3 regions of the Streptomyces sp. NPDC006733 genome follow, and region 1 is predicted to be linked to each of the others. Evidence: riboswitches for the same ligand, from Rfam matches in the RefSeq annotation. Region 1 holds a riboswitch; each other region holds the start of a gene.
The links. A riboswitch is a leader RNA that binds a small molecule or an ion and turns the genes downstream of it on or off. The one in region 1 is predicted to bind thiamine pyrophosphate.
Positions count from the first base shown of each region.

Region 2: it holds a riboswitch for thiamine pyrophosphate, as region 1 does, so the genes downstream of both, thiC (phosphomethylpyrimidine synthase ThiC) here and ABZ721_RS17885 (thiamine ABC transporter substrate-binding protein) in region 1, are expected to answer to the same signal.
Region 3: it holds a riboswitch for thiamine pyrophosphate, as region 1 does, so the genes downstream of both, thiO (glycine oxidase ThiO) here and ABZ721_RS17885 (thiamine ABC transporter substrate-binding protein) in region 1, are expected to answer to the same signal.

Region 1 covers NZ_JBEYJD010000018.1:73,708-83,627, forward strand. Annotated here, with positions in the region: gene ABZ721_RS17855 (aspartate aminotransferase family protein) at 1-439, shown strand, start outside; gene ABZ721_RS17860 (ATP-binding cassette domain-containing protein) at 717-1,445, shown strand; gene ABZ721_RS17865 (hypothetical protein) at 1,427-2,584, shown strand; gene ABZ721_RS17870 (Rossmann fold nucleotide-binding protein) at 2,634-3,788, shown strand; gene ABZ721_RS17875 (ABC transporter ATP-binding protein) at 3,778-4,824, opposite strand; gene ABZ721_RS17880 (iron ABC transporter permease) at 4,825-6,444, opposite strand; gene ABZ721_RS17885 (thiamine ABC transporter substrate-binding protein) at 6,498-7,592, opposite strand; TPP riboswitch at 7,587-7,711, opposite strand; gene rlmN (23S rRNA (adenine(2503)-C(2))-methyltransferase RlmN) at 7,759-8,865, opposite strand; gene ABZ721_RS17895 (phosphatidate cytidylyltransferase) at 9,036-9,920, opposite strand, start outside.
Region 2 covers NZ_JBEYJD010000015.1:31,707-41,626, reverse strand. Annotated here, with positions in the region: gene ABZ721_RS15460 (hypothetical protein) at 1-84, shown strand, start outside; gene ABZ721_RS15455 (amino acid permease) at 243-1,697, shown strand; gene ABZ721_RS15450 (WD40 repeat domain-containing protein) at 1,789-2,763, opposite strand; gene ABZ721_RS15445 (hypothetical protein) at 2,838-4,139, opposite strand; gene ABZ721_RS15440 (DUF4241 domain-containing protein) at 4,329-5,597, opposite strand; gene thiC (phosphomethylpyrimidine synthase ThiC) at 5,719-7,536, opposite strand; TPP riboswitch at 7,530-7,642, opposite strand; gene ABZ721_RS15430 (YibE/F family protein) at 7,833-9,227, shown strand; gene ABZ721_RS15425 (DUF5326 family protein) at 9,316-9,534, opposite strand; gene ABZ721_RS15420 (cupin domain-containing protein) at 9,790-9,920, opposite strand, start outside.
Region 3 covers NZ_JBEYJD010000061.1:29,372-39,291, reverse strand. Annotated here, with positions in the region: gene pknB (Stk1 family PASTA domain-containing Ser/Thr kinase) at 1-472, opposite strand, end outside; gene ABZ721_RS36110 (thiazole synthase) at 587-1,375, opposite strand; gene thiS (sulfur carrier protein ThiS) at 1,422-1,631, opposite strand; gene thiO (glycine oxidase ThiO) at 1,628-2,788, opposite strand; TPP riboswitch at 2,785-2,898, opposite strand; gene ABZ721_RS36095 (FAD-dependent oxidoreductase) at 3,026-4,234, shown strand; gene ABZ721_RS36090 (Rv2175c family DNA-binding protein) at 4,334-4,699, shown strand; gene thiE (thiamine phosphate synthase) at 4,781-5,452, shown strand; gene metF (methylenetetrahydrofolate reductase [NAD(P)H]) at 5,600-6,517, shown strand; gene ABZ721_RS36075 (hypothetical protein) at 6,545-7,366, shown strand; gene ABZ721_RS36070 (NAD(P)/FAD-dependent oxidoreductase) at 7,415-8,884, opposite strand; gene ABZ721_RS36065 (DUF4126 domain-containing protein) at 8,934-9,542, opposite strand; gene ABZ721_RS36060 (TetR family transcriptional regulator) at 9,808-9,920, opposite strand, start outside.

The DNA.
Region 1 (9,920 bases):
CGAGAACACCTTCCTGCACGGCTACACGTTCGGTGGCCACCCGGTCTCCGCGGCGGTCGGCCTCGCCAACCTCGACATCTTCGAGCGCGAGGGCCTCAACCAGCACGTGCTCGACAACGAGGACGCGTTCTTCAACACGCTGAAGAAGCTGCACGACCTGCCCATCGTCGGCGACGTCCGCGGCAACGGCTTCTTCTACGGCATCGAGCTCGTCAAGGACAAGGTCACCAAGGAGTCCTTCACGGACGAGGAGACCGAGCGCGTCCTGTACGGCTTCCTGTCGAAGGCGCTCTTCGAGAACGGCCTGTACTGCCGGGCCGACGACCGCGGCGACCCGGTCGTCCAGCTCGCCCCGCCGCTGATCTCCAACCAGGAGACCTTCGACGAGATCGAGGGCATCCTGCGCGCCGTCCTCACCGAGGCGTGGACCAAGCTCTGACCGCTGCGCGGTGACGTCCCCGGCGCGCCGGGCGGCCCCTTCGGGGGTGCGGCCCGGCGCGCCGTCGGCTTCTCCCCGCGCGGAGGCCGCCGTGCGGCCTCCACCGTGTGACATCCCCTCCCGCGGCGTTCCCCGCGCGGTGCGGCCGTACGGGCGACCCGGGCGCCGTGGCTCACCGGGCCGGGCCCGGGAAATCCTTAGCCTGCCAACGCAGTGACCGCTCTCCCCCGCATTCGTTGACCGACCCAGGGGGAACGACTCGCGGAGGTAAGCGGCAATGGTGGCCCCGCCCGACAACGACGTGCTCTGGGCCCGCGCCCTGCGCCACTCCTTCCAGGGCTCTCCCGCGCTGCTCGGCGTCTCGCTGGGTGTGCGCAAGGGCGAGATCCTGGGCCTGCTGGGACCGCGCGGTTCCGGCAAGACCACCCTGCTGCGCTGCCTCGCCGGGCAGTTGCTGCCCGACCAGGGCGAGGTGTGGTTCAACAGCGCCCCGGTGCACACCCTGCCGGCCGCCGCGCGCGAACGGCTGCGCCGCGACCGGTTCGGCTGGATCGGCGGCACCCCGCAGCTGCTGCCGGAACTGACCGCCCGGGAGAACGCCGCCCTGCCGCTGCTGCTGCGCGGCGCCTCGCACCGCGCCGCCAAGAGCACCGCGCAGGAGTGGCTCGACCGCCTGGACGTCGGCTCGGTGGCCCGCAAACGGCCCGCGGACCTGCTCCAGGCGCAGCGCCAGCGGGTGGCGATCGCCCGCGCGCTGGTCACCCTCCCCGAGGTGATCTTCGCCGACGAGCCCACCGCGCCGCTGCACCGCGCGGACCGCGCCCAGATCCTGCGGACGCTGACCAGCGCCGCCCGCTCGCACGACATCACCGTGGTGCTCGCCACGATCGATCCCGAGGTCGCCGCCGTGGCCGACCGGATCCTCACCATCGTCGACGGCCGCCCGGCGGCCGGCATGCCCGCCCAGGACCGGGAGGGTGCCGCGTCGTGCTCAGCCTCCGTGTAGCCCGCGGTTCCGTCCCCACGGTCCTGCTCCGCCGGCTGTCCGTGGCCGCCGCGGCCGCGGGCACCGGCTTCCTGCTGCTGGCCGCGCTCGGCTACGCCCTGGGGCACCCCGGCGAGCCGTCGGCGTCCAGCGCCCGGCTCGCCTGGTGCCTGGTCCCGTTCGCCATCGCCCTGCAGCTGTCGGTGGCCGTCTCCCGGGCCGAGCCCAGCGGGCGGCTGCACGCCGGACTCGCCGCCGTCGGACTCGGCCGCAACGGCGTGCCGCTGCTGGCCGCCGCCGCCAGCGCGCTCTCCTGCGGGCTGGGCAGCGCCGTCGCCCTGGTGGCCTTCCTGCGGCTGCGCGGCACGTCCGTCGAAGCGCTCGGCCCGGACCGCCCGCTGCCCTTCGCGGGCGCGCTGACGCTGCTCGCCGCCGTACCGCTGCTCGCCGCGGCCGCCAGCGCCGCCAGCCTGTGGCCGCGCGGGGCCGCCCCCTCGGGCCCCGCGTCGGCCGACGCCGACGACCCGGACGCGCCCTCCGCGGTCAGCGCCCCCGCGGGTCTGCCGTGGGGCGTCGCGCTCACGGCCATCGGCCTCGCCATCGAGGTGACCGCCGACGACCTGAGCCGCTCCACCGCGACCGACCTGATGCCGCTGCCCGGCGGCCTCGGCAACACCGCCCCCACCGTCCTGGCCGGCTGGGCGCTGATCGCGGCCGGCATGGTGCTGGCGGGTCCCGCGCTCGTCCACGCCTGCGGACGCCTGCTGGCCGCCGTGCGGCCCGGCGCCCTGCGGCTGCTCGCCGGCCGCGCCCTCCAGGAGGAGGCGGGCCGGATCGGCAGGCCGGTCGGCGTGCTGTGCGCCATCGCCGCCGGGGGGCTCGCCGCGCTGCAGCTCTACGGCACCGGCGACCGGAAGCTCGGCCCGCTCACCGGCTTCGCCGCCGCCCTGATCGTCCTGTCCGCGCTCGCGACCGTGCTCACCGCCGCGCTGGAGGCCCGGCGCAGCCGCGAGCACCGCACCGCCGCCCTCGTCCAGCTCGGCGCCCCCGCGAGCCTGCTGCGCACGGCCGTCGGGCTGCGCTGCGCGATGGTGCTGGCGGTCGTCGTCCCCCTGACCGTCCTGATCGCCCAGCTCGCGGCGTCACCCCTGGGGGTCTGAGGTTCCCGGAGGCCCCGAGCGGCGCCCCGGGCGGCGCTAGGGTGCAGCGGTGCTCACCGACTCCACGCCGCACGGCGGCGCCCACGACCGCGAGATCGAAACACCCGAGGAGTTCGACCGGGCGGCCGCCACCGGCTCGCTCGCCGGATACCGCCTGCAGGCCGTCGAACTGACGGGCCGCACGGCCGCGCTGCTGGCCCTGGACCCGGCGGATGCCGTGTTCCTCGGCTGCCCCATGGCGCCCGAGGCCCTGGCCCACGTACGGGCCGGCGGGGCGATGGTGTTCCCGCCGGTCCCGTACCTGCCGTTCGACCCCTACCGCGGCACCCTCTACACGCCCGAGGCGCTCTACGACGGGCTGGCCGCGGGGTACGCCTCGACACCCGACGCCCTCGCCTACGACTGGTTCCGGCGCACCCGGGCCGACGGCGACATACTCGCGTCGATGCTGCGGAGCATCCACGACGACGCCGTCTCGGACGCCCTCGACGAGACGCTCGCCGGCGAGCGGGTGGTCGGCGTCATGGGCGGCCACGCCATGGAGCGCGGCAACGACGCGTACGCGGGCGCGGCCCTCCTCGGCCGGACGCTCGCCCGCTCGGGGCTGACCGTCGCCACCGGCGGCGGGCCGGGCGCCATGGAGGCGGCCAACCTGGGCGCCTACTGCGCCCCGTTCGCGGACCGGGTGCTCGGCGAGGCGCTGCGCACGGTGGCGAAGGCGCCCCTGTTCACGCCGTCGATCGGCGACTGGGCGGCGGCCGCGTTCGCGGTCCGCGAGCGCTGGCCGGACGGCGGCCCGTCCGTCGGCATCCCGACGTGGTTCTACGGCCACGAGCCGCCGAACGCGTTCGCCTCGCACATCGCCAAGTACTTCGCCAACGCGGTCCGCGAGGACGGCCTGCTGGCCCGCTGCACCGCCGGCGTGATCTTCCTGCCGGGCGCGGCCGGCACCGTCCAGGAGATCTTCGACAACGCGACGCCGAACTACTACGGGTCACGGGGCGAGCCGACCCCCATGGTGCTGGTCAACCGCGAGCACTGGACCCGCGACCTGCCCACCTGGCCGCTGCTCGAAGCGCTGGCAAGGGACCGTCCCATGGCGGGGCGCATCGCGCTGGTCGACTCCGTGGACGAGGCCCCGGAGGCACTGGCCCGGCTCACCGCCGCCGCTACGGCTACCGCTACCGTTACCGCTACCGGCTGAGGACCACGACGTCCTCGGCGGTGAACGCGACGCCCACCTCGGTGCCGGCCTCCGGCGCGTCCCGCAGCGAGCAGGCCGCCTCCAGCGGCGGGCCGTCCGCCGGACGCAGCAGCAGGGTGACCAGGTCGCCGCGGAATGTCCTGGCCGTCACCGTGCAGGGCAGCCCGTCGCGCACGCCCGTCAGCCGTACCCCGGCGGGGCGGACCAGCAGCCGGCACGGCCCCTGCGGCGCGCCGGGCTGCACCGGCACCTTGCCCCACGGGGTGTCGGCCGCCTCGCCGAGCACGGTGGCCCCGACGACGTTGTCGAAGCCGAGGAAGCGGGCGACGAACTCGGAGGCGGGCCGCCGCCACACCTCCAGCGGCGTGCCGCTCTGTGCGATCAGGCCGTCGCGCATGACCACGACCCGGTCGGCGAGCGCGAACGCCTCGCCCTGGTCGTGGGTGACGGCCAGCACGGTCGTGCCGAGCCGCCCGAACAGCTCGCGCAGCTCCACGACGAGCCGCTCGCGCAGCCCCCGGTCGAGCTGCCCGAGCGGCTCGTCGAGCATCAGCAGCTTCGGCTCGGGCGCCAGCGCGCGGGCCAGCGCCACGCGCTGCTGCTCGCCGCCGGAGAGCGCGGCGATCGCGCGCCGCTGCGCGCCCGGCAGGCCCACCATGTCGAGCAGCCGCGCGACCGTGCGCTCCGCCTCGTCGCGCCGGGTCCCGCGCATCCGCAGTCCGAAGGCGACGTTGCCGCCGACATCGCGCTGCGGGAAGAGCTGGTGGTCCTGGAACATCAGGCCGAGGCCGCGCCGGTGGGTGGGAACGCCCGCCTGGTCGCGCCCGTCGAGCAGCACCCGGCCGGCGTCGACCGCCTGCAGCCCGGCCACCGCGCGCAGCAGGGTGGACTTGCCGCTTCCGCTGGGGCCCAGGACGCACACCGTCTCGTGGGCGGCGACCTCCAGGTCCACGGCGTCGAGCGCCGCGCGCTGCCCGAAGCGGACCGTGACGCCGTCGAGCCGCAGGAGCGGGGTGCGGGATGCCGGGGGTGCCATCTAGAACTCTCCTGATCCTGAACGGTCGGTGCGCAGCCGCTCCAGTGCGAGCAGCGCCGCCGCGCACACCAGCATCAGGACGGTGCTCAGAGCCATCGCCTGCCCGTAGTTCAGCTCCCCGGCCCGCCCCAGCAGGCGGGCCACCGCCACCGGCAGCGTCGGGTTGTCGGGCCGCGCGATGAACACGGTCGCGCCGAACTCGCCGAGCGAGACGGCGAACGCGAAGCCCGCCGCGATCAGCAGCGCGCGGCGCACCAGCGGCAGGTCCACCTCGCGCCAGGCCCGCCAGGGCGAGGCGCCCAGCACCGCCGCCGCCTCGCGCAGCCGCTCGTCGACCGCGCGCAGCACGGGCAGCATCGTGCGGACCACGAACGGCACCCCGACCAGGGCCTGCGCGAGCGGCACCAGCAGCCACGTCGACCGCAGGTCCAGCGGCGGCTCGTCGAGGGTGATCAGGAAGCCGAAGCCGACGGTCACCGCCGACGTGCCCAGCGGCAGCATCAGCAGCGCGTCGAACCCGCGCACCAGGCGGCCCGCCCGCCGGGTCAGCGCGGCGGCGGCGAGGCCCCCGACGACCAGCGCGATGAGCGTGGCCACCGCCGCGTACCGCAGGGAGTTCCCCACCGCCTCGATGGGTGCGACGACGAAGCTCCCGCCGGTCTCGGGGACCGTCAGCAGCGCGCGGTAGAAAGCGAGCCCGTAGCCGTCGGGGCCGTCCAGCGACCGCGCCACCAGGACGCCGAGCGGCACCAGGATCAGCAGGACGACGACGGCCAGCACCGCCCACAGCAGCGCCCACTGGGCCGCGCCGCGCGGACGCCGCGAGGTGTGCGCGGCGTCGACGAGCCGCAGCGTGCTCTCCCGGCGGCGCACCGTCCACGCGTGCAGCGCGAGGATCGTGGCGACCGCCGCGAACTGCACCAGGGTGAGCACGGCGGCCGTCGGCAGGTCGAGGAACTGCGCGGTCTGCTGGTAGATCTCCACTTCGAGCGTGGAGTACTTCGGCCCGCCGAGGATCTGGATCACGCCGAAGGACGTGAAGGTGAAGAGGAAGACCATCAGCGCGGCGGCGGCCACGGCCGGTCCCAGCGCCGGCAGCGTCACCCGGCGCCACGCCTCGAAGCGGCCGGCGCCCAGGACCCGGGCCGCCTCCTCCTGGCGCGGGTCGAGCTGCGACCACAGCCCCCCGACCGAGCGGACGACCACGCCGAAGTTGAAGAAGACGTGGGCGAGCAGGATCGCCCAGACGGTGGTGTCCAGCCGGACGCCCCACAGGTCGTCGAGCACGCCGCCCCGCCCCAGCAGCGCCAGGAACGCCGAGCCGACCACGACCGTCGGCAGCACGAACGGCACCGCCACCACCGCCCGCAACAGCCCCTTGCCGGGGAACGAGAAGCGCGCGAAGACGTACGCCGCCGGGAGCGCGACCAGCAGCGTCAGCCCGGTCGAGACGACCGCCTGCCAGGCGGTGAACCAGAGCACCCGCAGGATCTCCGGGTCGCTCAGCACCTCACCAATCCGGCCGAACCGCCACACGCCGCCGTCACGCAGGCCGCGGGTGACGATGGCGGCCACCGGATAGGCGAAGAAGACCCCGAAGAACGCGGTGGGCACGGCCATCAGGCCGAGCCGCACCGCGGCGGCGCGCGGGAAGCGCCGGGGGGCCGCTCCTGCTACTTCAGAACGAGCGAGGACCATGCCTTGACCCACTGGTCACGGTTCTTGGCGATCTCGTCGGGCGCCACGGTGGGCGGGGTGTCGATCTTCACGCCGTACCGGGTGAACTCGGCGGGCAGCGCCGCGTCCTGCCGGGCCGGGTTCACGAACATCTGCAGCGGCATGTCCTGCTGGAACGTCTTGCTCAGCAGGAAGTCCAGCAGCGCCTTGCCGCCCGCGTCGTTCGTGCCGCCCTTGAGCAGCCCGGCGAACTCGATCTGCCGGAAGCACGTACCGGTCGCGACGCCGGTCGGCCCCTGCGCCGGCAGCGGCTTCACGCCCAGCACCTCGGCGGGCGGGCTGGAGGCGTACGACACGACGAGCGGCTTGTCGCCCTTGCCCTTGCCGCCGGCCGAGCCGGAGAAGCGGTCGTTGTACGCCTGCTCCCAGCCGTCGACGACCTCGACGCCGTTGGCCTTGAGCTTCGTCCAGTACTCCTTCCAGCCGGCGTCGCCGTACTTCGCGATCGTGCCGAGCTGGAAGGCGAGGCCCGGGGAGGACGTCGCGGCGTTCTCGGTGACCAGCAGGTTCTTGTACTCCGGCTTGACCAGGTCGTCGAAGGTGGCCGGCACGGCGAGGTGGTGCTCGGCGAAGTACTTGCGGTCGTAGTTGACGCAGACGTCGCCGGAGTCGACCGGGGTGACCCGGTGCTTCTCCTTGTCGAGCTGGAGCGCGGCCGGGACCTGGTCGAGGCCCTTGGCCTCGTACGGCGTGAACAGGTCGTTGTCGAGGGCCCGCGACAGCAGCGTGTTGTCGACGCCGAAGAAGACGTCGCCCTGCGGGTGCCCCTTCGACAGGATCGCCTGGTTGACGGCCGCCCCCGCGTCGCCGCCGGCCAGCACCTTCACGGTGTAGCCGGTCTGCTGGGTGAACGCCTTGAGCACGGCAGGCGAGGCCGCGAAGGAGTCGTGGCTGACGAGGGTGACGGTCTTCGACGGCGTCGCCTTCGTGCCGTCGGCCTTGTCGTCGGAGCCGCCGCAGGCGGCCAGCGTGGTCGCCCCGAGGGCGGTGGCCAGGACCGCCGTCGCGGCGCGCCGAAGGTTGGTGTTCATGAGCGGTTGACTCCCTACGCCGGCATTACCCGGATCAGGTCCGAGGGTCTGCGGCCGCACCGGCTTCGTTTCGCCGGTGGCCGCACTCTCAGCGCTGGTGCGCTCCCCTGTCGGAAATGTTCAATTGTACGAATCTACGAGCGCCACAGTAGCAGCGCGCCCGCGGTCACTCCCCGGAGGCCGCCAGCTGCCCGCACGCTCCGTCGATCTCGCTGCCGCGGGTGTCCCGGACGGTCACCGGCACCCCGTGCGACTCCAGCATCCGCACGAACGCGCGCTCGTCCTCGGGCCGCGAGGCCGTCCACTTCGAGCCGGGCGTCGGGTTGAGCGGGATGAGGTTGACGTGCACCCGCTTGCCCTTGAGCAGCCGCCCGAGCAGGTCGGCGCGCCACGCCTGGTCGTTGATGTCCTTGATCAGCGCGTACTCGATGGAGATCCGCCGGCCGGACACCTCGGCGTAGTGCCACGCGGCGTCCAGCACCTCGCGCACCTTCCACCGGGTGTTGACCGGCACCAGCGTGTCGCGCAGCTCGTCGTCGGGAGCGTGCAGCGACACCGCGAGCCGGCACTTGAACCCCTCGTCGGCGAACCGCATCATCGCCGGCACCAGCCCGACCGTCGACACGGTGATCCCGCGCTGCGACAGCCCCAGCCCGTCCGGCTCCGGGTCCGTCAGCCGCCGGATCGAGCTGATGACGCGGTTGTAGTTCGCCAGCGGCTCGCCCATGCCCATGAACACGATGTTGCTCAGCCGGGCCGGCCCACCGGGGATCTCGCCGTCGCGCAGCGACTTCATCCCGGCGACGATCTGGTGCACGATCTCGGCCGTCGAGAGGTTCCGGTCGAGCCCCGCCTGCCCGGTCGCACAGAACGGACAGTTCATCCCGCACCCGGCCTGCGAGCTGATGCACATGGTCACCCGGTCCGGGTACCGCATCAGCACGGACTCGACGAGCGTCCCGTCGAACAGCCGCCACAGCGTCTTGCGCGTCGTGTCGTTGTCGCAGCTGATGTGCCGCACGACCGACATCATCTCGGGCAGCAGCCCGTCCGCGAGCTTGTCGCGCGAAGCCGCCGGAATGTCCGTCCAGGCGGCCCGGTCGTCGTCGTAGCGCGCGAAGTAGTGCTGCGACAGCTGCTTGGCACGGAACGGCTTCTCGCCCAGCTCGACGACCGCCTCCCGTCGCTCGGCAGGAGTGAGATCGGCGAGATGCCGCGGGGGCTTCTTGGCCCCACGCGGCACGGCAAAAGTGAGTTCTCCGGGTACAGGCATGGTGCTACCAGTGTCGCAGACGCAGCAGGTAGCTCCACGCCCGACGCCCTCGCCGGGGACGGCCCCACTCCGAGCTCCTCCACCAGGAGCCCCACGGCTGACTGCCTCACCGAACCGGCGGCCGCTTCCGACCCGACGTCCTCCTGGCCGCCCGTCCCGGCGGGAGGCGGTCAGCCGGTTCCCACGAAGATGACCAGCAGCAGCCACACCACCGGCGCTGTCGGCAGGAGGGAGTCCAGGCGGTCCATGATGCCGCCGTGGCCCGGGAGGAGGGTGCCCATGTCCTTGATGCCGAGGTCTCGCTTGATCATGGATTCGCCGAGGTCGCCCAGGGTGGCGCTGACCGCGGTCACCAGGCCCAGGATCAGGCCCTGCCACCACTTGCCGCCGTCGATCAGGTACTGCATCGACAGGGCGCCGGCCGTCATCGCGAAGGCGATGGCGCCGAAGAGGCCGGCGCGGGTCTTGCCGGGGCTGATGCGGGGGGCGAGGAGGCGGCGGCCGAAGCGCCAGCCGACGGCGTAGGCGCCCGTGTCGCTGATCACGGTGAGCAGGAGGAAGACGAGGACCCGCCAGGGGCCGTCGTCCGCGGCGAGCATCATCGACACGAAGGTGGCGAGGAAGGGCACGTAGAAGGCGGCGAAGATGCCCGCGGTGACGTCCCGCAGGTAGTTCTCCGGCGGCTCGGTCATCCGCCACACGAGGATGGCGAGCGACGTGAGGGCCACCGCGACCCACGCGCCCTCGGCGCCGCGCGCGTACCCCGCCACCACCATGGCGACGCCGCCGACCATGAGGGGCACCAGCGGGATGCGGATGGCCTTCTTCTCCGCGAGGCGGGAGGTGAGCTCCCACAGGCCGACGACGACGGCGAGCGCCACCACGCCGACGAAGGCGGCCTTGACGATGAACAGCGAGGCGACGATGACCGCGCCCATGCCGACGCCGACCCCTATCGCGGCCCGCAGGTTGCGGCCTGCGGACTTCTTCACGGGCGGGGTGGGTTCGGGTGACGGCTCGGGCGGCATACGAGGAGTCTGCGCTGCGTCGAGCGC
Region 2 (9,920 bases), on a different contig from region 1:
CCCTGGAGTGCGTTCGGCGCACCCGAGGAACAGCTGACCAGGGCCAGAAAACTTTGTGGACTACCGGTACCGAGTGCCGCCTGAACCATTTCCGTTCCACCCCGCACGACGAAGTCCCCCTCCGTCACCTACCCCTCAGAAAGGCTGTCGTTGTGACCGAGCACAGATCTCTTTCACACACGAAACCTCTTCGTCCACCAGCGCCCGCCGCCCCCCTCGACGACGACGCGACGCTGCATGCCATGGGTTACCCGCGGAAGCTCACCAGACGGTTCCGCGCTTTCGACAACTTCGCAATCTCCTTCACGATCATCAACATCATCGCCGGAATCTTCTCCTCCTTCGGATTCGGCATGGCGGCCGGCGGGCCGCGCATTCTCATATTCGGCTGGATAGGCGTGTCCATCATGGTGCTGTTCGTCGGCGCCTCGATGGGTGAGATCGCCTCCGCCTATCCGACCAGTGGCGCGCTGTACTTCTCCGCGGGCAAGCTCGCCAAGCGGCACCGCGGCGCCTGGTCCTGGTACACCGGCTGGCTGAACTTCGTCGGCCAGGTCGGCGGTACCGCCGCCACCGGCTACGCGGCCGCCACGTTCATCCAGGCCTTCATCGCGATGCAGTGGAACGACTACGAAGTGACGGCGCAGCGCACCGTGGGCATCACGGCGTTGATCCTGCTGCTGCAGGCGCTGGCCAACACCTACACCGTGCAGCTGATCGCGGTGCTGAACCGTATATCCGTGTGGTGGCTCTTCATCGGCATGGTCGTGATCGTCGTCTGCCTGACCGTCATACCCGACCACCACCAGTCGGCCTCCTTCATCACGCATTTCGAGAACAACACCGGTTTCTCCAACGGGATTTACGGCGCCATGCTCGGCCTGCTCGTCACCAGCTGGACCTTCACCGGCTTCGACGGCAGTTTCCACATGTCGGAAGAGACCGTGCAGGCGACGGTCAACGCGCCCAAGGGCATCATGCGGTCGATCGCCTACTCGGCGGGTATCGGCCTCATTCTCATGCTCGCCCTGGTCTACGCCATCCGCGATTACGCCGCGGAAGCCAGTTCCGCCGCGCCGCCGGTGCAGATTCTCATCGACGCGCTCGGCATGGGCACCGCCAAACTGCTGCTGCTGATCGTGATCGGCGCCATGCTGTTCTGCGGCCTGGCCAACATGACGAGCAATACCCGGCAGATCTTCGCGTTCTCGCGTGACGGCGCGATGCCCGGCTCGCGGTGGTGGCACTCGGTCTCCCCGCGCACCCGTACGCCCGTCAAGGCGGTATGGCTCGCGGCGGCGTGCTCCATCGTGCTGGTCCTGCCCGGCTGGTGGTCGCACACGGCCTTCACGGCCATCGTCAGCGTCAACGTGGTGGGCCTGTTCCTCGCCTACGCCGTGCCCATCTTCCTGCGGCTGCGCCTGGGCGACGAGTTCGTGCCCGGCCCGTGGAACCTCGGCCGCTACGGCAAGGTCGTCGGCATCGTCGCGGTGACCTGGATCTCCCTGAGCAGCGTGCTGTTCATGCTGCCGCAGACGTCCCCGATCAACTCGACGACGTTCAACTACGCACCGATCGCGCTGGGTGTCGTGCTGATCATCGCAACCGTCTGGTGGTTCGCCACCGCGCGCAAGCGTTTCCAGGGACCGGTCAGCTACGGCCGTCCCGACGAAGTGGCCGCGATGGACCTGATCTGACCTGGCGGTACCCGATCACCGAACACCTGCCCTTCCCGTACAGAGGCCCCGGTGGATTTCCATCCCACCGGGGCCTCACGCGTGTGCGCGCTCAGCGTCCCGGGAGATCGATGACCGCGATGCCGTCCGGCTGGGCGACGGCCAGCCGGGAACCGTCGGGGTGCAGGGCCACGACAGGCGTCGGGATGTGGGTGGCCCCGAAGCTGTCCTCCCTGAGGGACACCTCCACGGCGGGCCACTCCGCCACCACGGCCCCCGTCGCGACCTCGACCAGCCGCGGGTGCCCGTGCAGCGACACCACCGTCTCGCCCCGGGCGACCAGCGTGCCGAGGCTGAAGTCGACGCTGTTCCGGCAGAGCCACCGGCCCGCCGACAGCGACCACACGCCCAACTGCCGGGTCCGCCCCTCCGTCGAGACGGCCAGACGGTCCCCGTCGAGCCAGCAGGCCGCCCGCACCTCGTCGTCGATGCCACCGTCCGCGGGCAGCACGCCCTGGCCGTCGAGCACGGCGGAGTCCGCCAGCGCGTCGTCCAGGTCGAACACCTCGACGATCCCGTACGGATGCCACAACCAGCCGGCCGACATGAGGTACCTGCCACCAGGACTCACCGCCAGCCGGGAGTGGAAGACGTCCCGGGGCCGGCGCACACCGTGGGTGAGCCGCTTGCCCGTCTCCAGGTCGTCGATCTCCAGGGTGCCGCGCTCCCGCGGGCAGTGCACCAGAACCTCACGGCCGTCCCGCAGCGCCCCGAGCGCCACGGGATAGTCGAAGTCCTCGGCGATCTCGTCATCGCGCTCCAGCTCCCGGACCAGCTGATCGCCCTCGAGCAGCAGCGCCTCGGTGCCGCGCTCGGCGTAGACGACGGTGAAGCGGCCGGACGGGGAGACGATCCCCCGGTCGAACGGGTAGTCATGAATGAACGAGGAGGGACGCTCCACCCCATCGGCCCCCCACCGGCGCCCGCCCCCGACCACGTCGAGCAGCTCATCGCCGTCCCACACCAGAGACTCGACCTCAGCCGTCGCCTCCCAGAACCGCCGGCCCGACGCACCCCCCACATCCATCACACCCAAAACCGTACGAGCCCCACCACCCCGCACCAACCCATTTTCCAGCGACGGCGGGCGGCAGACCGTCGCTACACCGACCCCGCGACGTACACGCTCTGCGAGGTGGCCGACTGGAAGACCTCGCCTCCGGCGAATACCGCCCGGTAGGAGCCGCCCGCGCTCCGGTCGACATCCGCGGCGAACGCGTAGCCCCTGCCGTCCCAGAACGCCTCGTTCGTGGCGACGGTCGTCCACTCGGTCCCGTCGGGCGAGTACTGGACGTCGACGAGGATCGTGCTCGGGTTCGACCCGTCGGGAAAGTTCATGAGTCCCTCGGCGTGGACCTGGCCGGTCTCCGAGCGCCCTGCGGTGAAGGCCGTGAACTGCGCGCCGGCGTGCACACGCACGACGGTGCTCGTGCCCGTCGACGCCTGGAGGAACGGGTCGCCGTTGGTGTTCAGCGCCAGCTGGAAGTACCCGGCCCGCCACGGCGTGTACTCCATGGTGAACGTGCCGTCCTCGGCTGTGGTGAACCCGCCCACCTCGTCCGTCTGGTACTCATCGGCACCGAAGAGGACACCGCCGGACTTCCCTGCGAGCGGGACCCATCCGCCGGCAGTCTTCTGCTCGACGGCGACGCTCAGCTTGACGGACTGGCCGGAGTTGACGTCGGTCCTGTCGACCGTCGCTGTGAAACGCGTGGGAGTCTGCTCGACACCGATCTGCACAGGCTCCGACGATCCGTACAACACGGTTGGGGTACCGCCATCCATGCGGAAGACGGCCTGGATCTGGGCGGCATTGTCCAGTCGCACCGAGGTGCGGAACCGGCCGTGCGCATCGGTGGACACGGTGGCCTGGGGCCAATAGTCGACTTCGATGTCAACCTTGCGTGCCGCCAGGGGCTTGACCTCACGCGTGGGCCACCGTCCGTACAGCGTCCCCTTCACCTCTACATCGCGGTGGTCGCGGTCGATCGAGCTGCGGTCGACGCTCAGCGGTCCCACCTGGGGGACAACGAAGTAGGAGAGGATTCCGGCCGACTGTCGCAGCACGTGAGCGCCGTCAGCGTCCGTCACCTCCACGTCGATGCGATAGCTGCCGATCGTTCGCAGTTTCAGCGGCTTCCTGCTGCGCCAGACGCCGTCCTCGGGCGTACCGGAGAAGAGCCGGAGGTCCTTGAACCGAACGTCGGCCACCTCCGACTGGTTGACGTCCGAGGTCAGATGCGCCGTGATCTCCCTGACGTCGACTCCGGAGCGCGCGCTGATCTCCAAGGTCCCGTAGTCGCCCTGCACGCTTCCCGCGTAGCGGACCTCCAGCTGATCGGAAGCGTGCGAGACCGCCGCCCCACCAAGGCCGAGCGCGGCCGCCGCTGTCGCAACCGTCACCCCCCTGCAGATTCTTCTCAACAACATCCTTGGTCCCCACCCTGTTGAACGAAATTGAGCCGCGCCCTTGAGGCGACTCGAAGATGATCTTTATACAGTCCGTCAGATACGGGCGCACCGGCATTCCGAGCGCCGCGCCCGCCCCTCCCGGGAGCGGCCCGGGCCCCCTCCGCCGCGGACCTTAGGTGCTCACAGGACCACCAGGTCGGGAAGGAAATCGCGCACGACGACCACAGACACGAGCTCTCCGGAGCCCGAGCGCCCCAGCCAGACCGGGAACGTCCCGTCCCCGCTGGTGTAGAACGACACCAGGTCGGTGCCACTGGCCTCGTGAGAAGTGCGTATGTATGCCTCGCCGATGCTCTCTCCCTCGTCGTCGTGGCCGTCCACGAGGAAGCGCCGGTACTTGCCCGCGAGCAGGTCCCATTCCGAGGCGTCGGCGAAGCATCCTGCGGCGCTGTCGGTGTCGAATCCGAAGAACTCGCCCTCGCGCAGCAGCCGGGCATCATCGCCGTCGGCGAGCGCCAGTTCCCAGGAGACCGGCGGCTCCCCGTCGATCAGCAGACGGATGGCCACCTCCTCCTCGACCGGGAAGCGCTGGTCCTCGTACTCCCCCTCGTACGCGACCACGGCGGTCTGCAGCGGGTACACACCGGGCGGTATCCGCTCCGACAGCTCACGGCAGGCCGTCCGGCCCCTCGTGAGGGGATCAGTGACGGCAAGCCTGCCGCTGGGGACCCGCAGTGCCGCGATGTCCCGGAGCGCTCCGACCGTCATCTCGGGCTGGTGCCGCGTCGCGAGGCGTGTTCCGGGCTCGAAGAGCTCACGCAGGTGGACCGGCTGCGCCGGGCGCGGCGGCACCCAGGGAGCGGGAGCGCTTGGCGGCGGTTCGGGCACCGCCTCGGAGGCGTCCTGGTACGTGACGTCCCGATCGACCAGCGACGGATGCGAAAAGAGCAGGCTCCCTCCGCCGCGGACACCGAAACCCGCTCTGCCGCGCCAGCGGTCCGCTGCGGTTACGTCGGCAGGAGTATGACGCGCCGAGCCCAGATCTCCCTGGGGTTCGGACACGGTGCGGCCGGTGCTGTCGGGGGAGAGCTCCGTCCTGGTGCGCCATACATCCCGCGCGAACTCGGCCTGCGCCGGGGAGTCGTAACGCCACTCGGCGAGATGACGAAGGAACAGACGCTCCGGTTCGAGCAACCGCCAGTCCGCCTCCCGGGTCCGGCGCCCGTGATCGTCGTACGCCCACCCACCCACGTAGTGGTCGCCCCAGGCCACCAACTGCGCCTCGACCGGCGCCTTCCGGCCCTCGAGCCGGTAGACCAGCGCATAGGGCGTCCCCGCGAGATCCCGCGCCTCCGCCTCGGACCGCGAGAGCGGCCCCATAGCGGTGGCGGAGGACAGATCCCACCCCTCCGCGTACGACACCGTCACCATGCCCGCCTCGCCACCCACTGCCGTGCCCCCTCACACCTGGCAGCCCCCTGCCACGGCCTTTGAGCGAACCGTAACGGGTGGGTGTGACATGCGACGGCGGTGCCCGCGGCCATAGCCACGGGCACCGCCGTCGGGCAGGTCAGTCGGCCAGCGGCAGGTAGACGCGGTTGCCGCTTGCCGCGAACTCCTCGGACTTCTGGCGCATGCCGGCCTCCGGGTCCAGGAGGAGGTCTCCGGCGTGCTCCTTGCGGATGTTCTGGCTGATCTTCATCGAGCAGAACTTGGGGCCGCACATGGAGCAGAAGTGCGCGGTCTTGGCGCCGTCCGCCGGCAGGGTCTCATCGTGGAAGTCACGGGCGGTGTCCGGGTCCATCGCCAGGTTGAACTGGTCCTCCCAGCGGAACTCGAAGCGGGCGTCCGACAGTGCGTCGTCCCAGTCCTGGGCCCCCGGGTGGCCCTTGGCCAGGTCCGCCGCGTGGGCCGCGATCTTGTACGTGATGACGCCCGTCTTGACGTCGTCGCGGTTGGGCAGGCCCAGGTGCTCCTTGGGCGTGACGTAGCAGAGCATCGCGGTGCCCCACCAGGCGATCATCGCGGCGCCGATGCCCGACGTGATGTGGTCGTAGGCGGGGGCGACGTCGGTGGTCAGCGGGCCGAGCGTGTAGAACGGCGCCTCCTCGCAGATCTCCTGCTGGAGGTCGATGTTCTCCTTGATCTTGTGCATCGGGACGTGCCCGGGGCCCTCGATCATGGTCTGCACGTTGTGCCGCTTGGCGATGGTGTTCAGCTCGCCCAGCGTGCGCAGCTCCGCGAACTGCGCCTCGTCGTTGGCGTCGGCGATGGAGCCGGGGCGCAGGCCGTCGCCGAGCGAGTACGTGACGTCGTAGGAGGCGAGGATGTCGCAGAGCTCCTCGAAGTTCTCGTAGAGGAACGACTCCTTGTGGTGCGCGAGGCACCACGCGGCCATGATCGAGCCGCCGCGCGAGACGATGCCGGTCTTGCGGCGGGCGGTGAGCGGGACGTACCGCAGCAGCACGCCGGCGTGCACCGTCATGTAGTCGACGCCCTGCTCGGCCTGCTCGATGACGGTGTCCCGGTAGACGTCCCAGGTCAGCTCCTCGGCCTTGCCGTCGACCTTCTCCAGCGCCTGGTAGAGGGGGACGGTGCCGATGGGCACGGGGGAGTTGCGCAGCACCCACTCGCGGGTGGTGTGGATGTTGCGGCCGGTGGACAGGTCCATGACGGTGTCGGCGCCCCACTTGGTGGCCCACGTCATCTTGTCCACCTCCTCCTCGATCGAGGAGGTGACCGCGGAGTTGCCGATGTTGGCGTTGACCTTCACCAGGAACCGCTTGCCGATGATCATCGGCTCGATCTCCGGGTGGTTCACGTTCATCGGCATGACGGCCCGGCCTGCCGCGATCTCCTCACGCACCACCTCGGGGGAGACGTTCTCGCGGATCGCGATGTACTCCATCTCCGGGGTGATGTCGCCGCGGCGGGCGTACGCGAGCTGCGTCACCGCCTGCCCGTCCCGCCCCCTGCGGGGCGTCCGGGGGCGGCCGGGGAAGACCGCGTCGAGGTTGCGCAGGCCGCCGCGGGGGGAGGTGTGCTTGATCCCGTCGTCCTCGGGGCGGACCGGGCGGCCCGCGTACTCCTCGGTGTCGCCGCGCCCGATGATCCAGTTCTCGCGCAGCGGCGCCAGGCCGCGGCGGACGTCGGTGGTGACGTTCGGATCGGTGTACGGCCCCGACGTGTCGTACAGCGTCACGTCACGGCCGGTGGTGAGGTGCACCTGGCGCACGGGGACCTGGATGTCCGGCCTGGAGCCGGTCAGGTAGCCCTTGTGCCAGCCGGGCTCGCGCTTCCCCGAAGCGGCGGGCCGCGCCGCCGAGACGGGCTTGTCCGCCGAAACGGGCTGAACGGAGACAGGCATGCGTGCATCCTGCGTGGTCATGAGACCCAACTCCCTACGCCGGCATTACCCGGTAACAGGTTCAGCGGTCGGCGCAGAGATTCAGCGCCCTCTCAGCCCGGTGCTCCGAGCTCCCGCGATTGCAAAGGTGCCCCCACGGTAGCGGTTGCGTACGAACGCACACCAGGGGGTCTTGCGATGATCGATCCGTGGACACCCCCCAGACGCCGCCCCCCGCCCACCCGCACGCCCCCGGCCCCCCGCAAACCCACGGCTCATCCCACGGCTCATCCCATGGCTCGTCCCGCGGCCCATCGCACGGCCAGCCGCATGGCCAGGTGCATGACCAGGCGCACGGCCACTCCCACGGTCACTCGCACGGCCACGGTCCCGTGCCGCCGGTCTCGAAGCACCTGCGGAAGGTCGTCGCGGCGGTGCTGGTGCCGTTCGCCGCCGCGGTGCTCGTCGGGCTGGTCGTGCTGTGGCCGGGCGGGGTGCCGCAGCACGCGCACACCGGCGTCGGGTTCGACCAGCAGACGCAGCAGGCGCGGGTCACCCGGATCGACGACATCGCCTGCGCCGAGGCGAACGGCAGCACGGGAAGCGGCCCGGAAGCCGGAGCACCGTCACCGCCGGCCCCCGGTTCCCCCGGCTCTCCAGGCTCCCCCGACCCGCAGGAACGCTGCGACAAGGCGACCATCGAGGTCACGACCGGCAAGGACAAGGGCCGGACGTTCATCGAGATCGTGCACCCTGATCAGACCCGCCGCTACACGGTGGGCCAGGGCGTCGTGGTGGCGTACGCCCCCAACGCCCCGAAGGAGCTGCAGTACGCGGTGACGGACGTCGACCGCGGGTTCCCGCTGGCCCTGCTGGCCGGGATCTTCGCGCTCGCCGTCATCGCCGTCGGCCGGCTGCGCGGTCTGATGGCCCTGGTCGCACTGGTCATCAGCTTCGCGATCCTGACGCTGTTCATCCTCCCGGCGATCCTGCACGGCCACGATCCGCTGCTGGTGGCGGTCATCGGCGGCAGCGCGATCATGCTGATCGCGCTCTACATGTGCCACGGGCTCAACGCCCGGACGTCGGTGGCCGTCATCGGCACGCTCTGCTCGCTGTTCCTGATCGGGATCCTCGGCTCCGTCTTCATCTCCTGGGCGCACCTGACGGGCAACACCTCGGACGAGACGGGGCTCGTCCACGTCCTCTACCCGGGGATCGAGATCAAGGGGCTGCTGCTGGCCGGCGTCATCATCGGCTCGCTCGGCGTCCTGGACGACGTGACGGTCACGCAGACCGCGGCGGTGTGGGAGCTGAAGGACGCCGACCCCGGCGCGAGCTGGCGCAAGCTCTACGGCGCCGGCATGCGGATCGGCCGGGACCACATCGCGTCCGTGGTGAACACGCTGGTGATGGCGTACGCAGGTGCGGCGCTGCCGCTCCTGCTGCTGTTCTCGGTGGCGCGCAGCGGGGTGCTGCGGGTCGCCGGCAGCGAGCTGGTGGCGGAGGAGATCGTCCGGACGCTCGTCGGCAGTATCGGCCTCGTCGCGTCGGTCCCCCTGACGACCCTGCTGGCGGCGCTCGTTGTCAGTGCCGACCGGCAGGATGCGAGGGCGGGCAAGCCGGGTGCGGGCGGACCGAGTACCGGTACACCGGGTGCGGGAACGTCCGCAGTGGGGAAGACGCCCGCGCCGAGGAGCGGTGGCGGCGGCCGTCGGCGCCGGGGGAAGTAGCGGTGGGGGCGGGGCGCGTCATCGCGCCGCACCGCCCCCGCCCCGGCGCCCAGCGGGCGCGTCGTACGGGCTCCGGCCCCCCGGGGACCTACCAGTCACGGTGCGAGGAGGACGAGGACCCCGAGGTGAACTTCTTCACCAGGAAGATCAACCCGCCGACCAGCGCGGCGAAGACCAGCACCTTGAACAGCAGACCGATGACGAAGCCGATCAGGCTCATGATCAGGCCGCCGAAGACGACGAGAGCGATCACCGGGATCGCCACCCACTTGATCCACCAGGGCAGACCCTTGACCAGCTCTTCCATGACTGTTTCCCTCCAGGTTCCTTCGTTGACCTCGTGCTTCGACTCTAGAGCCGGGGAGGGGGTCGGCGGAGGGGTGGCAGACCCGATCCTTCCCTGACCGTTCCCCTACGGAGCCTCGGGGTCGGAACCCTCACTCGGGGTTCCGCATCCGGTGCTCAGGCGGTCCGGCTTCCCCGATCCGGAGCCCAGCCGCCGGCCCGCCGGAGCCCAGCCGCCGGCCCTCCGGCGCTCAGCCGCCCTCCCGCGCTCACGCGCTCACGCCTCCGGCGGAGAGAACACCACCATGACCCGCAGGTCCTCCGTCACGTGGTGGAAGCGGTGCGCCACCCCGGCCGGCACGTACACGACACTGCCCCGTGCCACCGTGGTCGTCTCCTCCCCCACGG
Region 3 (9,920 bases), on a different contig from region 1:
CGACCTTGACCCGGCCGTCGTCCCCGATCAGGACGTTCTCCGGCTTCACGTCCCGGTGGATCAGCCCGGCCCGGTGCGCGGCGCCGAGCGCGGCGAGCACCGGCTCCAGGATGTCCAGCGCGGCCCGCGGTGGCAGCGCCCCGCGCTCGCGCAGCACGTCGCGCAGCGTGCAGCCGGCGATGTACTCCATGGCCAGGTAGACGAACGTGCCGTCGGTGCCCTGGTCGTACACGCCGACCACGTTCGGGTGCGCGAGGCGGGCCACGGCCTTGGCCTCGAAGATGAAGCGGTCGACGAAGCCGGTGTCGGCCGCCAGCCCGGGGTGCATCACCTTCAGCGCGAGCACGCGGTCCAGGCGGGTGTCCACAGCCCGGTAGACCGTGGCCATCCCGCCGACGGCGATGCGCGCCTCGACCCGGTAGCGGCCGTCGAGCGTCTGCCCGACGAGAGGGTCCTGCAGGGTCGTATCCACGACACGGAAGTCTACGAGCCGTCGCCGACCCGTCCCACCGAACGCGGCCGTACTGTGTCCCGCCCGTGCTGATCCGGGACGCAACCGTGACCCGGGTGGCAGCGTTCCGCTTCGTCAGGCCCCGCTGAAGGCGGGCCGCTCGGGGTCGAACGCCGCCACGCCCTCGACGGGCGACGACGCGGCCGCGTAGTGCCGCCGGGGGATGCGTCCGGCCCGGAAGGCCAGCCGCCCCGCCCGCACCGCGTCCCGCATGGCCTCCGCCATCAGCGCCGGCTGCTGGGCGCGGGTGACGGCCGACGCCAGCATGACGGCGGCGCACCCCAGCTCCATGGCGAACGCCGCGTCGGACGCGGTGCCCGCCCCGGCGTCGAGGATGACCGGGACGCCCGCCCGCTCGGTGATGAGCTGGAAGTTGTGCGGGTTGCGGATCCCGAGCCCCGAGCCGATCGGCGACCCCAGCGGCATGATCGCCGCACAGCCGACGTCCTCCAGCCTGCGGGCGGTCACCGGGTCGTCGTTGGTGTAGGGCAGGACGGTGAACCCGTCGTCGACCAGCGTCTCGGCGGCGTCCAGCAGCTCGGCGGTGTCCGGCAGCAGGGTGCGCTCGTCGGCGATGACCTCCAGCTTGACCCAGTCGGTGCCCAGCGCCTCGCGGGCCAGCCGCGCGGTGAGCACGGCCTCGCCCGCGGTGAAGCAGCCGGCCGTGTTCGGCAGCACCCGGATGCCGTGCTTGGCGAGCACCGAGAGCACGGAGCCCTTCGTCGCCGGGTCGAGGCGGCGCATCGCGACCGTGGTGAGCTCCGTGCCGGAGGCGAGCAGCGCCTGTTCGAGGACGTCCAGGCTGGGCGCGCCGCCGGTGCCCATGATCAGCCGGGAGGTGAAGGGGACCCCGGCGATCCGCAGGGTGTCGTGGCCGGTGGCCGCCGCGGGTACGGGATACGGCACGGGATCAGCCTCCCTGGACGGCGGTGAGGACCTCGACGCGGTCGCCGTCGGCGAGGGCGGTGGTGGTCCAGCGGCTGCGGGGGACGACGGCCTCGTTGAGGGCGGCGGCGACGCCCGCGGGGGCGGACGTCAGGGAGGCGACGAGGCGGTCGAGGGTCAGGCCCTCGGCGATCTCCCGGGCCTCACCGTTGACGGAGACGGTGGAGAGGGTCATGCGGGCTGCTCCTGAAGCGCGAAACGTGTGGGGGAGAAGGGCCGGGCCGACTCGGGCACCGAGCCCGTCGTGAGCAGCTCGGCCATGACGTCGCCGGTCACCGGGGTCAGCAGGACGCCGTTGCGGTGGTGGCCGGTGGCCAGCAGCAGACCGGGCAGCGCGCTGCGGCCAAGCAGCGGGGCGTTGTCGGGGGAGCCGGGGCGCAGCCCCGCCAGGGTCTCGACGAGCGGCAGCTCGGTGAGCCCCGGCACCAGCTCGTGCGCGTCGCGCAGCAGCTCGTAGACGCCGCCGGCGGTGACGGTGGTGTCCCAGCCGAGCTCCTCGCTGGTCGCGCCCACGACCAGCTCGCCGTTCTCGCGCGGCACGAGGTAGACGTGGCCGCCGCGCACCACGGCCCGCACCGTGCGGGACAGGAACGGGGCGAGGCCGGGCGGGACGCGCAGCCGCAGCGTCTGCCCCTTGACCGGTCTGACCGGCGGCAGGGCGTGCTCGGGGACGCCCGGCATGCAGCCGCTGCGGCTGCCCGCCGCGAGCACGGTCTGCTCGGCGGCGAGCACCGTGCCGTCGTCGAGCACCGCGCCGGTGGCGCGGTCCCGGACGGTCTCGATCCGGGCCGCGGAGCCGCGGTGCAGGACCACGCCGGCGAGTTCGGCCGCGCGCAGCAGCGCGGCGGCCAGCCGGCGCGGGTCGACCTGGTGGTCGCCGTCCACGCGCAGGCCGCCGCGCACACCGGGCGCCAGCATCGGTTCCAGCCGGCGGCAGTCGCGGCCGGACAGCCACTCGGAGCGCAGCCCGAGCGAGGTCTGGAAGGCGTGCAGTTCGCGCAGGTCGGCGCGGTCGTCGGCGTCCAGGGCGACGGCGAGCGTGCCGCACGGCCGGTAGCCGAGGTCCAGGCCCGTGGCGTCCTCCAGCTCGGCGGCGAAGGACGGGTAGCGGCGCGCCGACGCGAGGTTCAGTTCGAGCAGCGTCTGCTCGCCGTACTGCAGCTCCGTGACGGCGGCCAGCATGCCGGCCGCGACGTGCGCGGCTCCGCCGCCCGGCGCCGGGTCGGCGAGCGCGGTGCTCAGCCCGCGCTGCGCGGCGCGCCAGGCCGTGACGAGTCCGATGATTCCGCCGCCCACGACCAGAACGTCGTAGCGGTGGCGCGAGGGATGCATGGGTGTCCCGCTCCTCCCTTCGCCGGCATGACCCGGATCAGGTTCGTACGGTCGGCGGCCGGTCAGCCGCCCTCTCAGCCCGGTGCGTCCGGGCTCCCGCGAGTGCGTTGGTCCCGCCACCCTAGTACGCGCGCCGGACCCCGGGTAAGGGAGCCCGGCTCGAGGGGGGCCGGAGACAGGGGGATCGATTTCGCACGGGCGCCCTACCGGTAATCCCCGGCGCGTTACGGTGATCGTGTGAGCCAGCCAAGCGCCGAGCGCGCAGTGATCGTCGGGGCCGGGATGGCCGGAGTGCAGACCGCTGTGTCGTTGCGGGAGCAGGGGTGGCGCGGCGACATCACGCTGCTGGGCGCCGAACCGCACGCACCGTACGACCGCCCGCCGCTGTCCAAGTCCGTCCTCCTCGGCACGGCCGAGGGCTCGCCCTTCGACGTGGACTTCAACGGCCTCGACGTCGAGCTGCTGCTCGGCCGGCACGCGAGCGCGCTGCGCCCCGCCGACCGGCAGCTCGTCACCGACGAGGGCGTGGTCCGCTACGACCGGCTGGTGCTCGCCACCGGCGCCCACCCGGTGGCGCTGCCCGGCAGCGAGGGCATCCCGGGCGTCTACATGCTGCGCACCCTGGACGACGCCGCCGAGCTGCGGCCGGTGCTCGAGGAGAAGCGCGACGTCGTCGTGGTGGGAGCGGGCTGGATCGGCGCGGAGTTCGCCACGGCGGCCCGCCAGGCGGGCTGCGCGGTGACCGTCGTCGAGGCGGCCGACCGGCCGCTGGCCGGCGTCCTGCCCGGCTCGGTCACCGACCACATGCGCGACTGGTACGCCGACGCGGGCGCCGAACTGCTCACCGGGACCGCCGTCGCGGCCGTCGAACCCGGCGCGGTGCTGCTCGCCGACGGGACGCGGCTGCGGGCCGGGGCCGTCGTCGTCGGCATCGGCGCCCGGCCGGCCACCGGCTGGCTGGCCGGCTCCGGCGTGGAGCTGGGCCCCGACCGCTCGGTGCAGGCGGACGACCGGCTGCGGACCTCGGTGCCCGACGTCTTCGCGGTCGGGGACTGCGCGTCCTTCCCGTCCGCGCGCTTCGGCGAGCGGCTCCTCGTCCACCACTGGGACAACGCGGTCCAGGGGCCGCGGGCCGCCGCCGCGAACGTGCTGGGCGGCGACGAGGTGTACGACCCGGTGCCGTACTTCTGGTCCGAGCAGTTCGGCCGTTTCGTGCAGTACGCGGGGCACCACTCGGCCACCGACACCATGCTGCTGCGCGGCGACCCGGCGGGGCCCGCCTGGTCGGTCTGCTGGCTGCGCGACGGCGTGCTCGCGGCGCTGCTCGCCGTCGGCCGCCCGCGCGACCTGGCCCAGGGCCGCAAGCTCATCGAACGCGGCGCGCACCTGGACGCCGCGCTCGTCGGCGACCCGGCCGTTCCGCTCAAGACCGCGGCCGGCGCCTGACGGCGAAACCGGGCTCGCCGGGCGGATGTGGGCAAACCGTCAGGCTCCCCGGCCGCCAACCGGTACGCGGGTGCCCGCCGGGGATGGCACGCTTGTCCCGTGACCGAGATCGACGCAACGATTGATGCCCTCGTACCTTCCTGGCTGAACCTCCCCGAGGTCGCCGAGCGACTGGGTGTGCCCATCACCCGGGTCCGCCCGATGATCAAGGAGAAGCTGTTCCTCGCCATCCGCCGCGGTGAGAACCGCGTCCTGATGGTCCCCGCCGACTTCATCGGCGAGGGAAGCATCGTCAAGGGGCTGCCCGGCCTGCTGACGGTCCTCAAGGACAACGGCTTCAGCGACGAAGAGGCGCTGGAGTGGCTGTTCACCGAGGACCCGACGCTGCCCGGCACGCCCACGCAGGCGCTCAAGGAGAACCGCGGGACGGAAGTGAAGCGCCGCGCCCAGGCGCTCGGCTTCTAGCCCGCAGCGGCAGCAGTAGCAGTAGCAGTAGCAGCAGCAGTCACGGCAGCAGGACCCGCAGCACCGAGGGGGAGCGGCACCATGCCCGAGCAGTCCACCGTCCGCGAGCGGTTCGCCGCCGCCCGGCTGTACCTGTGCACCGACGCCAGGACCGGCCGGGGCGACCTGGCCGAGTTCGCGGACGCGGTGCTCGCCTCGGACGTCGACGTCATCCAGCTGCGCGCCAAGGGGATCGAGGCGCGCGACGAGCTGGACGCGCTCGCGGTGCTGGCCGACGCGTGCCGCCGGTACGGCAAGCTGCTCGCGGTGAACGACCGGGCGGACGTGGCGCACGCGTCGGGTGCCGACGTGCTGCACCTGGGGCAGGGCGACCTGCCGGTGCCCGCCGCCCGCGCCGTCCTCGGCGGCGACGTGGTCCTCGGACGGTCCTGCCACGCGGAGTCCGAGGTGGCCGCGGCCGCGGTGGAGCCCGGCGCCGACTACTTCTGCACCGGGCCGGTCTGGCCCACCCCGACCAAGCCCGGCCGGCACGCGCCGGGCCTGGAGCTGGTGCGGTACGCGGCCTCGCTGGGGACCGCCCGGCCCTGGTTCGCGATCGGCGGGATCGACCTGGGCAACGTCGAGCAGGTGCTGGAGGCGGGGGCCCGGCGGATCGTCGTCGTCCGCGCGATCACCGAGGCCGACGATCCCGGCGCCGCGGCGGCGGCCCTGGCGAAGGCCGTGACCTCGTACGACACCCCGTCCGACGGCTGAGCGTTCCGCTTCACCGGCCGCCGGCGGTCCACTCCGCGCCCCGAATGTCACCGATGCGTGTCCAAGGGATGGACGGGGGTGGGGCGCACGTGGATAAATCGGCCGTCCTGGTTACGGGTGGTCTCGGGGCGCGGTTACCCTTCCGTTATGGCCCTTGGGACACCTTCTACCCGGACCGATCGCGCGGTCACCATTCGTGAGCTCCTCGCGTCCGGCGAGCGGTCGTATTCCTTCGAATTCGCCGCACCGAAGACCGAGAAGGGCGAGCGGACCCTCTGGAACGCCATCCGCCGGATCGAAGCGGTGGGGCCGACCTTCGTGTCCGTGACCTACGGCGCCGGCGGATCGTCCCGCGACGGCACCGTCCGCGCCACCGACCGGATCGTCTCCGACACCACGCTGACCCCGGTCGCGCACCTGACGGCGGTCAACCACTCGATCGCCGAGCTGCGCAACATCATCGGGCAGTACGCCGACGCCGGGATCCGGAACATCCTCGCGGTCCGCGGCGACCCGCCCGGCGACCCGCTCGGCGAGTGGGTCCAGCACCCCCAGGGACTGCTGTACGCCGCCGACCTGGTCCGGCTGATCAAGGAGTCCGGCGACTTCTGCGTCGGCGTCGCGGCGTTCACCGGAATGCACCCGCGCTCCAGCGACTGGGCCTCCGACACCCGCAACTTCATCGACAAGTGCCGCGCCGGGGCCGACTTCGCCATCACGCAGATGTTCTACGACGCCGACGACTACTTCCGGCTGCGCGACCGGGTCGCCGCCGCGGGCTGCGACACCCCGATCATCCCGGAGATCATGCCGGTGACGAACGTCCGGCAGATCACCCGTTTCCCCGAACTCAGCAACGTGCCTTTCCCCCCGGCGCTGGCCGACCGTATCCTCGCGGTGAAGGACGATCCGGCGGCGGTGCGGGCGATCGGCATCGAGTTCGCGACGGAGATGTGCCAACGCCTGATGGCCGAGGACATCCCCGGACTCCACTTCATTACGCTTAACCATTCCACGGCGTCGCTGGAAATCTACGAGAATCTCGGTCTGCACCAGAGGTCGTGACCGCTCGTGAGGTGAGGAAGTGCGGACATGGGCTACACGCTGCTCTACATCGCGTTCGGCGTGGTCGCGCTGTGGCTGCTCGGTGAGGTGCTGCTGCAGTACAAGGCGCGGCTGCGCTGGCGGCTGCTCGCCTTCGCGGGATTCCTCGGCGTGGTCGGCGGTGTCTCGCTGCGCAACGCGATCGTCATCGCGCTCGGCGCCGCGGCGTTCGGCACCGGCCAGACGTTCGTGACGATCTCCTACCGGCAGGGCTTCTCCACCGGCTGGGCGCTCGGCGGCAGCCCCGGCTCCAGCCGCCGCCGCAGGGCCGTCCGCGGCGCGGGCGCCGGGGCGGGCGAGCCCGTCCTGGAGGTCAGCCCCGTCGAGGAGGTGGCACAGGCGCCCGAACTGGCCACCGTGTACCAGGCGATGCCGGTGCTCGACGACACCGGCGAGTACGGCATCTACGACGGCCAGTCCACGTACACCCCGGACCTGTACACCAGCGGCGGCTACGAGGGCTACGGCGCCCAGGGGTACGAGGGCTGGGGCGGCACCGGTGAGCAGCAGCCGCAGCCCGCGGCGGCCGACGCGTACGCCTGGGGCGGCCAGCACGACTACGACGCCGCCTACGCGGCCCCCTACCAGGACCCGGGCCAGCAGCAGTACACCCCGCAGTACGACCACGAGTTCGGCTACGACACGCCGCCCGGCGGGGTGTGGGTCCCGCAGCAGCAGTCCGCCGAGCAGCAGCAGCCCTACGGGCAGCAGCAGTCCGCGGAGCAGCAGGCGTACATCCCGCAGCAGCCCCAGCAACCGCAGTACGACCAGCCGCTGTACGCGGACCCGTACGACCCCTACCGCTACTAGCCGCCCGGGGCCGCGCCGGGACCGGGGCCGTGCCGGAGCTGCTCGGGGCTACCGGCTGCCGCCGGGTCCGCCCGCGATCAGGTCGGCGACGATCGCGCCCGACATGCCCGCGTGGGCCAGACCGCCGCCGGGGTGGGACCAGCCGCCGACGGACCACAGGCCGGGGACCGCGGAGCGGTTGGCGGGGTGCAGGTGCAGGCCGTTCGCGCCCGCCAGGGCGGGACCGGGCACCGCGCCGCCCGGAGCGCCCGTCTCCCGCTCGGTGTCGGCCGGAGTGCGCACCTCGCGCCACAACTCCCGCCCGCGCAGGCCGGGAACGGCGGCCTCGGCCGCCTCCACCACCCGCTCGGCGAAGCCCGCCGCGACGCCGCGCGCGTCCCACCCCGGCCCGCCGGCCGCCGTCGCCACCGTGACCTGGAGCGTGACCGCCTCGGACGACCCGTCCGGGACCGTCGACGGGTCGTCGGGGCGCAGCACCGTCACGGTCGGAACGTCGCACGGAGCGCCGCCGGAGAAGACCGACCGCCACTCCGCGCGGCCGTCGGGGGCGTGCACCACCGTGCGGTGCACGGTGCCCTCCGGGCGGGGGCCGCGCAGCGCCAGGCAGACCACGAACCGGCCGGGGACGAGGTCCGCCCGGGGGCCCGGTCCGCCCGGCGCCGGCAGCGGCGCTCCCGCGACCACCGTGTCCGCGTCGATCCGCCGCCCGTCGGCGAGGTCGAGGCCGCAGGCCCGGCCGTCCGGCCCGGTCCGCACCCCGGCGACCGCGCTGTCGAAGTGGAACTCGACCCTGCGCTGCACGCACCGCTCGTACACTGCGTCGGCGAGGGCCCGCAGGCCGCCGCGCACGTACCAGGCGCCGAAGGTCTGCTCCATGTACGGCAGGACCGTGGCGCTCGCCGGGACGGCGCGCGGGTCGAAGCCGTACGCCAGGGCGTAGCTCGTCAGCAGGGCGGCCGCCCGCGGGTCGGCCAGCTCGCGGTCGGCGACGGAGGCCAGCGACGGGGTGCCGCGGCGGAAGAGCCCGCGCCGCACGGCGGGGTAGGGGTCGCGGCCGAGCGCGGCGGTGTCGTCGGTGAGGGCGTCCTCCAGCAGCGGGCGGCGGGTGGCCTCCCAGACCTCGCGGGCCCGGCCCATCACCTCGCTCCAGCGCTCGCCGGCGCCCGCGCCGAACGCTCCGTCCAGCGCGCCGATGACGCCCGCGCGGGTCGCGTTCGGCAGCGACACGTCCGTGCCGTCCGCGAAGAGGTGGCGGCTCGCGGGATCGACCTGCGCCAGACCGACGCGGCTCTCCAGCGGCTCCTTGCCGGTCTTGACGAAGAGGTCGCGGTAGACGGCGGGCAGGTGGAGCAGGCCGGGGCCGGTGTCGAAGGTGAAGCCGTCCCGGGCGAGCCTGCCGACGGCTCCGCCGTAGGTCGCCGAGCGCTCGTAGACCGCCACCCGGTGGCCGCCGACGGCCAGCCGGGCCGCCGTCGCCATTGCCCCCATACCCGCGCCGATTACCGCGATCCGTGCCATGCCAGGGACTGTATCGGGCGCCGCCGGCAGCGCCGGCCGGCAGGTCGCCTCAGCCGGGCGCGGCGGGTGCGGCCAGGCGCTTCGCCTCGCGCCGCGCCTTCCAGCGGCGCAGGAAGCGGCGGATCCGGGAGAAGAGGAAGACGACCGTGATGATGCCGAGCACCAGCAGCGTGGCGGCGATGATCGCGGCGGCGAGCGGGTGGAACAGCGCGAAGACGATGATCGCGGAGACCCCGAGGTCCTCGGCGAGGCTGAGGACGATGTTGCTGGCGGGCTCCGGCGAGGTGTTGACCGCTATCCGCGTGCCCGCCTTGACGAGGTGGCTGGCGAGCGCCGTCGAGCCGCCCACCGCGGCGGCGGCCAGCTGCGGCAGCGAGCCGTCCTGCCCCGCGAGCAGCGCCGCGACCACCGCGCCGGCGACCGGGCGGATGACGGTGTGCACCGCGTCCCACGCCGAGTCGACGAGCGGGATCTTGTCGGCGACGGCCTCGCACAGGAAGAGCACTCCGGCCACGATCAGCACGTCGGGCCGCTCCAGGGACGCGGGAACCTCGTCGGTGACCCCGGTCGCGCCCATCAGGCCGAGCAGGAACACCACGGCGTAGGCGTTGATCCCGCTCGCCCAGCCGCTGGTGAACACGAGCGGAAGTACCGACATGGTGGGGATCGTAGCGAACCGCCGGCGGGGCGGGCGGGCGAACCGCGCGGTCGTGAGTACCCGTACCTAGTTGAAGACTTGAGTAGGAGCGCGGATGGGCCGGCGCCCCCGTCCGGGAGACAGTGGGGACCACGGACGGGCGCGGCGCCGGTACCGCCGACACGGGGCGGCGGAACCGGGGCGGCCCGGACGTAACGGGGGTGAACGGGTGGCGCTGTTCCGGCACGGTCCGAGGGGGATCGGGATGTGCCGGAACAGCGCCCACTCACGTCCGCCGGGCGTCCCCGCCGACCCGGCCCTGCAGCAGCCGGGACAGGGCGGAGTGCACGTCGTCGATGGTGCGGTGGGACTGGAACGCCTGCCAGTCCAGGGCGGCGA